Linked DNA regions of Allosaccharopolyspora coralli. The protein of the gene in region 1 interacts with the protein of each later gene in a pairwise test. Links are inferred from orthologs where the notes say so. Each region holds a gene or a part of one and is shown in the gene's direction. Other genes may lie near its edges.

What was found. The genes of interacting proteins can lie anywhere in the genome.
Region 2: the proteins of GIY23_RS03960 (region 1) and ileS interact in binary tests that used the Escherichia coli proteins (3 or more experiments, as listed by UniProt). The link is inferred for Allosaccharopolyspora coralli from one-to-one orthologs.

What each region holds. Positions count from the first base shown.
Region 1 is NZ_CP045929.1:823,785-829,395, forward strand. Bases 1,720-4,549 are described here. They hold GIY23_RS03960 (substrate-binding domain-containing protein), read left to right. Parts: upstream 1,720-2,544; coding sequence 2,545-3,555; downstream 3,556-4,549. Other genes in these bases: GIY23_RS03955 (ABC transporter permease), read left to right, coding at 1,720-2,516. In the rest of the region: GIY23_RS03950 (sugar ABC transporter ATP-binding protein), read left to right, coding at 1-1,476; more of GIY23_RS03955, read left to right, coding at 1,506-1,719; GIY23_RS03970 (glycoside hydrolase family 172 protein), read left to right, coding at 5,197-5,611. UniProt on the Escherichia coli protein: Part of the ABC transporter complex RbsABC involved in ribose import. Binds ribose. Also serves as the primary chemoreceptor for chemotaxis.
Region 2 is NZ_CP045929.1:3,500,407-3,505,501, reverse strand. What follows is about bases 1-3,705. They hold ileS (isoleucine--tRNA ligase), read left to right. Parts: upstream 1-310; coding sequence 311-3,505; downstream 3,506-3,705. In the rest of the region: GIY23_RS16340 (hypothetical protein), read left to right, coding at 3,770-3,973; lspA (signal peptidase II), read left to right, coding at 4,032-4,646; GIY23_RS16330 (RluA family pseudouridine synthase), read left to right, coding at 4,688-5,095. UniProt on the Escherichia coli protein: Catalyzes the attachment of isoleucine to tRNA(Ile). As IleRS can inadvertently accommodate and process structurally similar amino acids such as valine, to avoid such errors it has two additional distinct tRNA(Ile)-dependent editing activities.

The sequences.
Region 1 (5,611 bases):
GCGGTGAGCTCGTCCCTGTACGCGGGTGAGGTGCACGCGCTGCTCGGTGAGAACGGCGCGGGCAAGTCGACGTTGATGAAGGTCCTCTCCGGCGAGGTTTCTGACTACGAGGGCGACGTGTCCGTCGACGGCACGCCTGTCCGCTTCGGCAAGCCCGCCGACGCCCAAGCGGCCGGTGTCGCGATGATCCATCAGGAGCTCGACCTCGTGCCCGCCCTGTCGGTGGCCGAGAACCTCTTTCTGGGGCGCGAAGTCCGACGGTTCGGGGTGATCGACCGGCGGACGATGGCTGCCGCGACTCGCGACGTCCTCGCCCGCACCGGCATCGACCTCGACCCGTCCCGGCCGGTCGGTGAGCTCCGCGTCGGCGAGCAGCAGCTCGTCACGATCGCGCGGGCGCTGGCACTCGACGCCCGCGTGCTGATCATGGACGAGCCGACGTCGGCCTTGTCCAACACCGAGGTGGAGCGGCTGTTCTCGGTGATCTCCGAGCTGCGCCGGTCGGGAACCGGCATCTTCTACATCTCGCACCGAATGGACGAAATCGGACGAATCGCCAACCGGGCGACGGTGTTGCGCAACGGCAGGCACGTCGCCGAGTTCGACGCGCAGCGGATGACCGCTGACGAAGCCGCGGAGGCGATGGTCGGCCGTGAGGTCCGCACGATACTGCGGGACGAGCACGGCCCGGTGGGCGAGGACTTGCTGCGTGTCACCGGGCTGGCGGTCCGCCCGACACGCCCTCGGGTCGGCAGGCGCGAACCGGACGGCATCGACCTCACCGTCCGATCCGGGGAGATCGTCGGGTTGTGCGGCCTGCTCGGCGCGGGGCGCACCGAACTGCTCGAATCCCTCTACGGCGCGGGTTCCTCGGGGCAGTGGGACGGCACGGCGGAACTGGACGGCGCACACGTCCGGCCCGGGAGTCCCCGTGCCGCGCTGCGTCTGGGCATCGCGTTCGTGCCGGAGGACCGGCGCAGTTCCGGCCTCGTGCTCAACCACTCGGTGCTCGCCAACACCGTGGTCTCGATCGTGGACCGGCTCCGAACGGCGGGTCTGGTCCGACGCCGCTCCGAGGTGGCGGAGACGCAGCGCACCGTCGACCAGCTCAAGGTCAAGCTCGGCCGCATCGCCGACCCCGTCGGCACCCTCTCCGGCGGCAATCAGCAGAAGGTCGTCTTCGGCCGGATGCTGCTGACCGAGCCGAAACTGCTCCTGCTCGACGACCCGACGCGCGGCGTCGACATCGGGGCGAAAGCCGAGATCTACCAGCTGCTCAGCGAGATCGCCGGGCGCGGCATCGGCGTGCTGCTCGCATCGTCGGAACTGCCGGAGCTGGTCGGCGTGTGCCACCGCGTCGTGGTGTTGCGCGGCGGCCGCAGCGTCGCCGAGTACGAGACCGAGAACGTGACGGAGGCCGACTTGCTCGCCGCCGCGATGGGGGAGCGGGTCGGCACGGGGGGAGGTGCACGGTGAGCGAGACGCGCGACGAGGCGGACACGGCGGTGGCGACGGGAGCGTCGCCGAGTTCGCGGACCGGGTTGGTCGATTCGTTGTTCCGGTTCCAGAGCTTCTTCGGTCTGCTGGCCGTCTTCCTCGCGGCGATCGTGTTCTCGCCGCGCAACAGCGACGGGCAGATCCTGTTCCTCACCAGCGACAACCTGTTCAACATCACCCGGCAGGTCTCCGAGATCGGCATCATCGCGATCGGGTTGACCTTCGTCATCCTCATCGGCGGCATCGACCTCTCGGTCGGGTCGGTGCTCGGGCTCGCCGCCGTCGGCTCGGCGGTGCTGATGGTGGAGAACAACCTCGGCATGATCCCGGCGGTGCTGCTGGTCCTGCTCGCGGGCGCTGTGTTCGGGTTCCTGCAGGGGGCGGCGGTCGCGCTGCTCGGGGTGCAGGCGTTCATCGTGACGCTGGCCGGGCTGCAGATCGCGCGGGGGCTGGCGCGCATGTGGTCCGGCGGGGAGACGGTGCAGATCTCCTACGGCGACGGCCCCGACCAGGCGCCGATGGCGTTCTCGCTGCTCGGTGAGCGCACGTTCGGCGGTGTGGTGCCGATCCCGGCGATCATCTTCGCGATCGTGGCGGTGGCGGCGATCCTGTTCCTGCGCACCAGCGCCTACTCGCGGCACCTGTACGCGATCGGTGGCAACGAGAAGGCGGCACGGTTGTCCGGTGTCCCGGTGAACCGGGTGAAGATCACCGCGTTCGTCATCGCCGGCCTGTGTGCCGCGCTCGCCGGCATCGTCCACGCCGGACAGCTCAACACCGGCAGCCCGAACGACGGTATCGCCTACGAACTCGACGGCATCGCGGCCGTCGTGGTGGGAGGCACGAGTCTCGCCGGTGGACGCGGCTCGGTCGTCGGCACCATCGCGGGCGCGCTGCTTCTCGGCATTCTCAACAACATTCTGCAACTCAACAGTGTCGACACCGATATCCAGTTGCTCATCAAAGGACTCGTGATCGTGGCTGCGGCGGCTTTGCAGCGGCTCCGGCCCACGCAGTAGGAGACGGTCCACCCGGGAGGAATGCACGATGCGCAAGACGATGAAGTCCTGGATCGCCGTCGGGTGCGCCGCGGCCGCGTTCTCGGCCGCCGGTTGCGGAACCACCAGCCAGAACACCGGCCAGGTGCAGCCGCAGGACCCGACGCAGAACTGCCAGGGGCCGGACGGCAGGTACACGATCGGGATGAGCCAGGCGAACCTCGCCGAGCCGTACCGCGTCCGGATGGACGAGGACATCAGGAAGGCGGCCGAGAAGGTGCCGCAGTTCGAGGAGGTGAAGTTCCTCGACGCGGCGAAAGACAACTCTCAGCAGGTCAGTGACGTCGAAAGTCTGATGACCCAGCAGGTCGACCTGCTGATGATCTCGCCGAACGAGGCCGCGCCGCTGACCGAAGTCGTCAAGAAGGCCTACAACGAGGGGATTCCGGTGGTGCTGCTCGACCGCAAGGTCGAGGGCGACGCGTACACCACGTTCGTGGGCTCCGACAACACCGAGATCGGCCGTCAAGCCGGCCAGTTCTTCGCCCAGCAGCTGCTCCCCGACGGCGGCAAGATCGTCCAGATCAAGGGTCTGTCCGGGTCCACGCCCGCCGCCGAGCGGGAAGCGGGATTCAAGCAGGGCATCGAGGGCTCGAACATCGAGATCATCGACACCGTCGACGGCGAGTGGGAGCGCTCGGTCGGCCAGCAGCAGATGGACGCACTGCTGAAGGCGCACCCGCAGATCGACGCCGTCTACTCGCAGAACGACCCGATGGCCGAAGGTGCCTACCTCGCCGCCGAAGCCGCTGGACGGGTGCAGGACATGGAGTTCGTCGGCATCGACGGCCTACCGATCGAGTCCGGTGGCATCAAGGCGGTCGAGCAGGGTCGACTCGCGGCGACGTTCGTCTACCCGACGGGCGGGCAGGAAGCGGTCGAGGCCGCCAAGAAGCTCCTCGTCGACTGCGAGCAGGTGCCGAAGCAGCAGACGCTGCCGACGCAACTGGTGACGCAGCAGAACGCCGCCGAGGTGTACCAGCGGCTGAACCAGAACTGATCCGCGGGCAGGAGTGGGCGGTGTCAGTCGGTGGAAGCAAGTGAGCTGGTGAGGAGCTCGGTGAAGACTTCTGCTGGGGTTCGGTAGTCGAGTATACGGCGGGGGCGGTTGTTGAGTTCTTCGGCCACGGTGTCCAGGTAGGACTGGTGGTCGGTGATGTCGGTTGCTTTGGGGAAGTATTCGCGCAGCAGCCGGTTGGTGTTCTCGTTCGTGCCGCGTTCCCACGGCGAGTGCGGGTGGGCGAAGTAGATGTCGACGTCGGCGGCCAGCGACAACGCCGCGTGGCGTGCCATCTCCGAACCCTGATCCCAGGTCAGGCTGGTGAGCAGATGCGACGGCATGTCGTTGATCTTCGACAGGAGTGCGTCGTGGGTCGTGGTGGCGTCATGCCTGCCGTCGGGCAGCGCCACACAGCAGGTGTAGCGCGACGTACGCTCGACCAGGGTGGCCATGGCGGTTTTGCCGCCCTTGCCCACCACGAGATCCCCTTCCCAGTGTCCGGGCACCCTGCGGTCGGCGACCTCGGCCGGGCGTTTCGATCGAGCGCATACCCACGATCCGCGCACCCGAGCTGCGGGCCCGGCCACGGGAGCGCCGCTGGCTACGCCCCGAGCGCAGCCAGATGCCTTGACGAGCCAGTTCGCCGGTGGGCAGCGCATAGATCCAGGTGTAGATCGCCTCGTGAGACACCTGCCAAGCCTGCTGGCCCGGCCGTTCGTGCCGCAACCGGCCCGCGACCTGGTCCGGCGAGCAGCCCTCCCGCAGCTTGGTCGTGACCACCTCACGCAGCACCGGATCTGTATCCAGCTTGCGGATCTTCGGCCGCGCTCGTGCCGACGTGGCCTGTCGTACGGCTACCTGGGCCCGGTAATGCGCCCGGCCGCCATGGCGACGGATCTCGCGGCTGACCACGCTGGGATTCCGCTCGATCCGCTCCGCGATCACCGCCTGGTCCACGCCCTCGGCGATACCGCGCGAGATCTCTTCCCGATCGCCGCCCGTCAACATCGTGCGCTGTCCCACCCGGACACTCCTCGTCGGCCTTCCACACTCCACCGACGACATACCTACACCAAGATCACGTGCTTACACCGGTTGAGATCAAGGTGCGGCCGTTGCGTTCGCGCGGAACGGCCGCATTCTGCTGCCCGATTTCGTCGACGTGCTCACGTCGATTCTTTCGGGAACGGAACCCGGAGTTTTCGGAACCAGGGCCCGCCATTCACGGCCGCGGTCGCTCGGTGGCGCGGAATCGTGACCGAGATCGCCTCCCTGAGTGTCCGAACCTCCTCGGCGGTCCCCCGAACGGGAATGTGTCGACCACATGAGCTGTCCGGATTGAACACGCTCCGGCGTCTCATTGCTCCATCACGGCCATTCCTCCGGAAAACGCCCCGTGGTGGTTGCCGGAATTCACGGTGATCGGTGACCATCGAACGCAGATCATCATCGGCACCGGAATCGGAATGGCTTCCGACATCGGTGTCGATGCCCGTCCTTCGTCCGAACCGGCGAGCCGAGTGTCTCTGCTGCGGCCGGATTCGACGAATTCGAGTCGCACCACCATCGTGTCCCGGAGCCACACGCCTCGAGAAATCCACTGTGGAGTCTGCGGCCGGTCGGTGAGGAGTGGAGGCGAGCATGATGAGACGACGACGCGGGCTCCGGCGCTTCGGGGCTGTCCTCGCCATCGCGGCACTCGCGATGGTCACACCCGCCGCCGGAATCGACGGCGACACCGCACAGGCCCAGACCGACCCCGGCGCCTCTGCGAGCGCGGTCGGCTGGGACACCTACCGGAACATCGACGGCTTCTCCCAGCTGCGGGGGCAGGAGCGCAGCAGGCAGTTCTCCAGTTTCGCCGACGACGGCAGCAACAACGACGGTTTCCAGGGAACCTACTCGTGCCTGCGGCAGAGCGACCGCGGATGCGTCATCGCCGAACGGGAAGGCGCAGGCGAGGTGTCCTCGATCTGGCTGACCCGCGAGCCCTGGGGCGACGTCACCGGGACCGGCAACATCACCATCGAACTCGACGGCCGCACCGTCCTCGACG
Region 2 (5,095 bases), 2.7 Mb from region 1 along the record:
CCCGGAAATATGCGGTGGACCGCCCGGGTTACCCTGGGTACATCGGCGTCGATCCGGCCATCACCGGGGAGCCTCCGGAAGAACGGGCGTCCGCCCCACTAGACCCGGACGGGTTCGGCCCGTGACAGCCGACGACGAGCGGCCCTCACCGGGCGGGAATCGGTGGGTGGCAAGCGGGGTGGTACCGCGGAACGCGAGCCGGTCTGTGACCGGTCCTCGACGTGTCGTCCCCGTGGGAGCACGAAGGTGCTCGTACGAGGGAGACGACACACCTCGCCGAGGGGCGGGGTCGACGAGGAGCGCACCCGCGATGGCTTACCCCAAGGTCCATCTCCAGTCCGACGACAGCGCGAACGGTGTCGAGGCACAGCCGTCGTTTCCCGAGATCGAGCGCCGGGTCCTCGACTTCTGGGCGAAGGACGACACGTTCCGGGCGAGCGTCGACAACCGCGAGGCGGGAAGGAACGGCGCGAACGAGTTCGTCTTCTACGACGGTCCGCCGTTCGCCAACGGCCTGCCGCACTACGGCCACCTGCTCACCGGCTACGTCAAGGACATCGTGCCGCGCTACCAGACGATGCGCGGCCGCCGGGTGGAGCGCCGGTTCGGCTGGGACTGCCACGGTCTGCCCGCCGAGGTGGAGGCGGAGAAGCAGCTCGGCATCACCTCGAAGTCCGAGATCGAGCAGATGGGCGTCGCCGAGTTCAATGCGGCCTGCCGTGCGTCGGTGCTGCGCTACACCGGCGAGTGGGAGGACTACGTCACCCGGCAGGCGCGCTGGGTCGACTTCGAGTACGACTACAAGACGCTCGACCTGGACTACATGGAAAGCGTCATGTGGGCGTTCAAGTCCTTGTGGGACAAGGGTCTGGTCTACGAGGGCTTCCGGGTGCTTTGGTACTGCTGGCGTTGCGAGACGCCGCTGTCGAACACCGAGACCCGCATGGACGACGTGTACCGGCAGCGCCAGGATCCTGCGGTGACCGTGGGGTTGCGGTTGCGGGTGCCGGACTCCGAGCTCGACGGCGCGCAGGCTCTGGTGTGGACGACGACCCCGTGGACGCTGCCGTCGAACCTCGCCGCCGCCGTGCATCCCGAGATCGAGTACGTGCTCGTGGAGACCGTGAGCGGCGACCGCTACCTGCTGGCAGAGGCGCGTTTGGCCGCCTACGCCCGCGAGTTGGGCGAGGACGCCGCCGATCGCGTCGTGGCTCGATACACGGGCTCGGAGCTGCTCGGGCTCGCGTACGACCCGCCGTTCGACTTTTTCGCGGGCCGGACGAACGCCCACCAGGTGCTGTCGGCGGACTACGTGACCACCGACGACGGTACGGGCATCGTGCACATCGCCCCCGCCTTCGGTGAGGAGGACAAGGTGGTGACCGACGCCGCAGGCATCGAGCCGGTGGTGCCGGTGGACTCGCACGGCTGCTTCACCGCCGAGGTGGCCCCGTACGCGGGGCAACAGGTCTTCGACGCGAACAAAGCCATCATCCGTGACCTGAAGGAAGCTGGGCTGCTGCTGCGGCACGAGACCTACGACCACCCGTACCCGCACTGCTGGCGCTGCGACAACGCGCTGATCCAGCGTGCGGTGTCCTCGTGGTTCGTGGCTGTCTCGCAGTTCCGGGACCGCATGGTGGAGCTCAACCAGCGGATCAACTGGGTTCCCTCGCACATCCGCGACGGGCAGTTCGGCAAGTGGCTGGAGAACGCGCGCGACTGGAACATCTCCCGGAACCGCTACTGGGGTTCGCCGATCCCGGTGTGGGTCTCCGACGATCCGGCGCACCCGCGCTGTGATGTCTACGGCTCGCTGGAGGAGCTGGAACGCGACTTCGGTGTGCGGCCGACGGACCTGCACCGCCCGGGTATCGACGAGCTGACCCGGCCGAACCCGGACGATCCCACCGGCAGGTCGACGATGCGCCGGGTTCCGGAGGTGCTGGATTGCTGGTTCGAGTCCGGGTCTATGCCGTTCGCCCAGGTGCACTACCCGTTCGAGAACGCCGACTGGTTCGAGCACCACTATCCGGGCGACTACATCGTGGAGTACAACGGCCAGACCCGCGGCTGGTTCTACACGTTGCACGTGTTGGCGACCGCGTTGTTCGACCGGCCCGCGTTCTCGAACGTCTCGGCGCACGGCATCGTGCTGGGCCACGACGGCATGAAGATGTCGAAGTCCAAGCGCAACTATCCGGACGTCAACGAGGTCTTCGACCGCGACGGCTCGGACGCCATGCGGTGGTTCCTCATGGCCAGCCCGATCCTGCGTGGCGGTGACCTGGTCGTCACCGAGAAGGGCATCCGGGACGCCGTCCGCCAGGCGGTCCTCCCGCTGTGGAACTCGTGGTACTTCCTCGCGCTGTACGCGAACGCCGAAGGCGTCGAGGGACGGTCCAGTCTGGACAGTGACCACGTGCTCGACCGCTACGTGCTGGCCAAGACCCACGAGCTGGTCGGCGACGTCCAGGCCGCGATGGACGCGCTGGACCTCGCCGGGGCGACCCAGACGGTGCGGGAGTTCCTCGAGGTGCTGACGAACTGGTACGTCCGCCGTTCGCGGGAGCGGTTCTGGGCGGGTGACCGGGACGCGATCAACACGCTGCACACGGTGCTCGAGGTCACGTCCCGCGTGGTGGCTCCGCTGTTGCCACTGACCAGCGAGGCGGTGTGGCGCGGGCTCACCGGTGGTCGCTCGGTGCACCTCACGGACTGGCCGTTGGTCGACGAGCTGCCCGCCGATGCGGCACTCGTGCACGCGATGGACCAGGTGCGCGCGGTGTGCTCGTCAACGTTGGCACTGCGCAAGGGGCACAAGCTGCGCGTGCGGCTGCCGCTGTCGAGGCTGGTGGTGGCGACCCCGGAGGCGGAGGCGCTGAAGCCGTTCGCCGACATCATCCGCGACGAGGTCAACGTCAAGGAGGTCGAGCTGACCGACGACGTCGCCACTCACGGAAGCTTCGAGATCGCGGTGAACGCGCGCGCGGCGGGGCCGCGTCTGGGCAAGGACGTCCAGCCGGTCATCAAGGCGGTCAAGGCCGGCGACTGGAAGCGCACACCGGGCGGCGGTGTCGTCGCTGCCGGGATCGAGCTGGTGGAGGGTGAGTTCACCGAGCGGTTGGTCTCGACCGATGAGGGCGCGGCTTCGGCGTTGCCGAACGGGGCGGGTTTGGTGGTCCTGTCCACCGAGGTCACCCCTGAGCTCGCGGCCGAGGGTCTGGCCCGTGATGTCGTGCGGGTGGTGCAGCAGGCGCGGCGTGAGGCGGGACTGGAGGTCTCGGACCGGGTGCGGGTCGCGGTCACGGCACCCTCGGAGGTGCTCGACGCGGTGTCCGCACATCGCGAGTTCATCGCCGGGGAGACTCTCGCCGACTCACTCGAGACGAACGGCGCTTCCGGTGAACGGAACTCCGCGCTTGCGGACGCCACTGATTCGGCGAGCTCGTCGGGCACGGTGGGTGACGGGCTCGAGGTGAGCGTGCAGGTCGTCAAGGCCTGAGACGGCATCGGGGTCGCGTGTGGTCGCTCTGTGTGACTGGACCAGCCGGGCGGAGGCCTTGGTGGGTGCTGTGACCGGGGCTACTCTCTGAGACGGCGTGATGCCTGGGATGTCCGCGATATCGCACGGTGCCGCCGGGTGACTCGGTGTCCTCGCGTGGTCCGTCGGTGATCCTCGTCGGATGCGCGGCCTTCGCCGAGTCATGCGGGCAGTCGTGCTCCGGCGGGCACGTCGCGCCACTGACACAGAGGTGGTCGATGTCCGATGAGCACGTCACTCTCCCGCATGGCCGTCGCCGCGTTCGCGCTGGCTCCCGCGCTCGGGCTCTCCGCCACGTCCGAGGCCGCGGAACCCACACCCCCGGCGGAACGCTCGGCGACGATCGTGGCCGCCTACGGCGGACCCGACGATCGGGGTCCGGGTGGTGGCATGGGCTACGACCTGCTCGGGCGACTCCTGCGCTGGTGACGCCCACCCGGCGGGAGTGGCTGCGAGCGACGCCGGTGGGGTCGGGGACAATGGTGGCGTGAACGCCGAACAACCCGATCAGGACCCACCGGCGCCCGCGGAACGGGACACTCCCTCCGCACCCCGACCCCGGCGGCTGCTGCCGTTGTTGTTCGGTATCGCCGCGCTGCTGCTCGTCGTCGACGTCGTCACCAAGGTCGTCGCGGTGGCCGAGCTCGAGGGCGAGCCGCCGGTGGAGCTGTTCGGCGGGGCCGTGTACCTCGTGCTGTTCCGGAACCCGGGCGCGGCGTTCTCGCTGGCCACCGGGCTCACCTGGCTGTTGGCGCTGCTCGCGATCGTCATCGTCGGGGTGATCGTGTGGCTGGCCCGCAAGCTGCGTTCCACCGGCTGGGCGCTCGGGCTGGGACTGGTGCTCGGCGGTGCCTGCGGCAACCTCGTCGACCGGATCTTCCGCCAGCCAGGGCCGCTGCGTGGCCACGTCGTCGACTTCGTCTCGTTGTTCGCACCTGACGGCAGCGTGTGGCCGGTGTTCAACGTCGCCGACTCCGCGATCGTCTGCGGCGGCGCGCTCATCGTGCTGCTGACGCTGCTCGGCCGCGACTACGACGGCACGATCCACAAGAGCAAGCGCAAGCAACGCAGCGAGTCCGGCGCCGAGGGAGGCGAGCAGTGAGCGATCTGCGCACGCTTCCCGTCCCGGACGGTCTGGACGGGATGCGGGTCGATGCCGGCCTGGCGAAGCTGCTCGGACTGTCCCGCACGGTCGTCGCCGAGATCGCCGCCGCAGGCGAGGTCCACCTCGACGGTGATCCCGCAGGCAAGTCCGACCGGCTCGTCGCCGGTGCCTGGCTCGAAGTCTCCCTGCCGGAGGCCGGTGATCCGCTGGAGGTCAAGGCGGTTCCCGTCGACGGGCTACGGATCGTGCACCAGGACGACGACATCGTGGTCGTCGACAAGCCGATCGGGGTCGCTGTGCACCCGAGCCCGGGCTGGGAAGGTCCGACCGTGGTCGGGGGTCTGGCCGCCGCCGGCCTGCGCATCTCCACCTCCGGAGCCGCCGAGCGTCAGGGCGTGGTGCATCGGCTGGACGCGGGCACGACGGGAGTCATGGTCGTCGCCAAG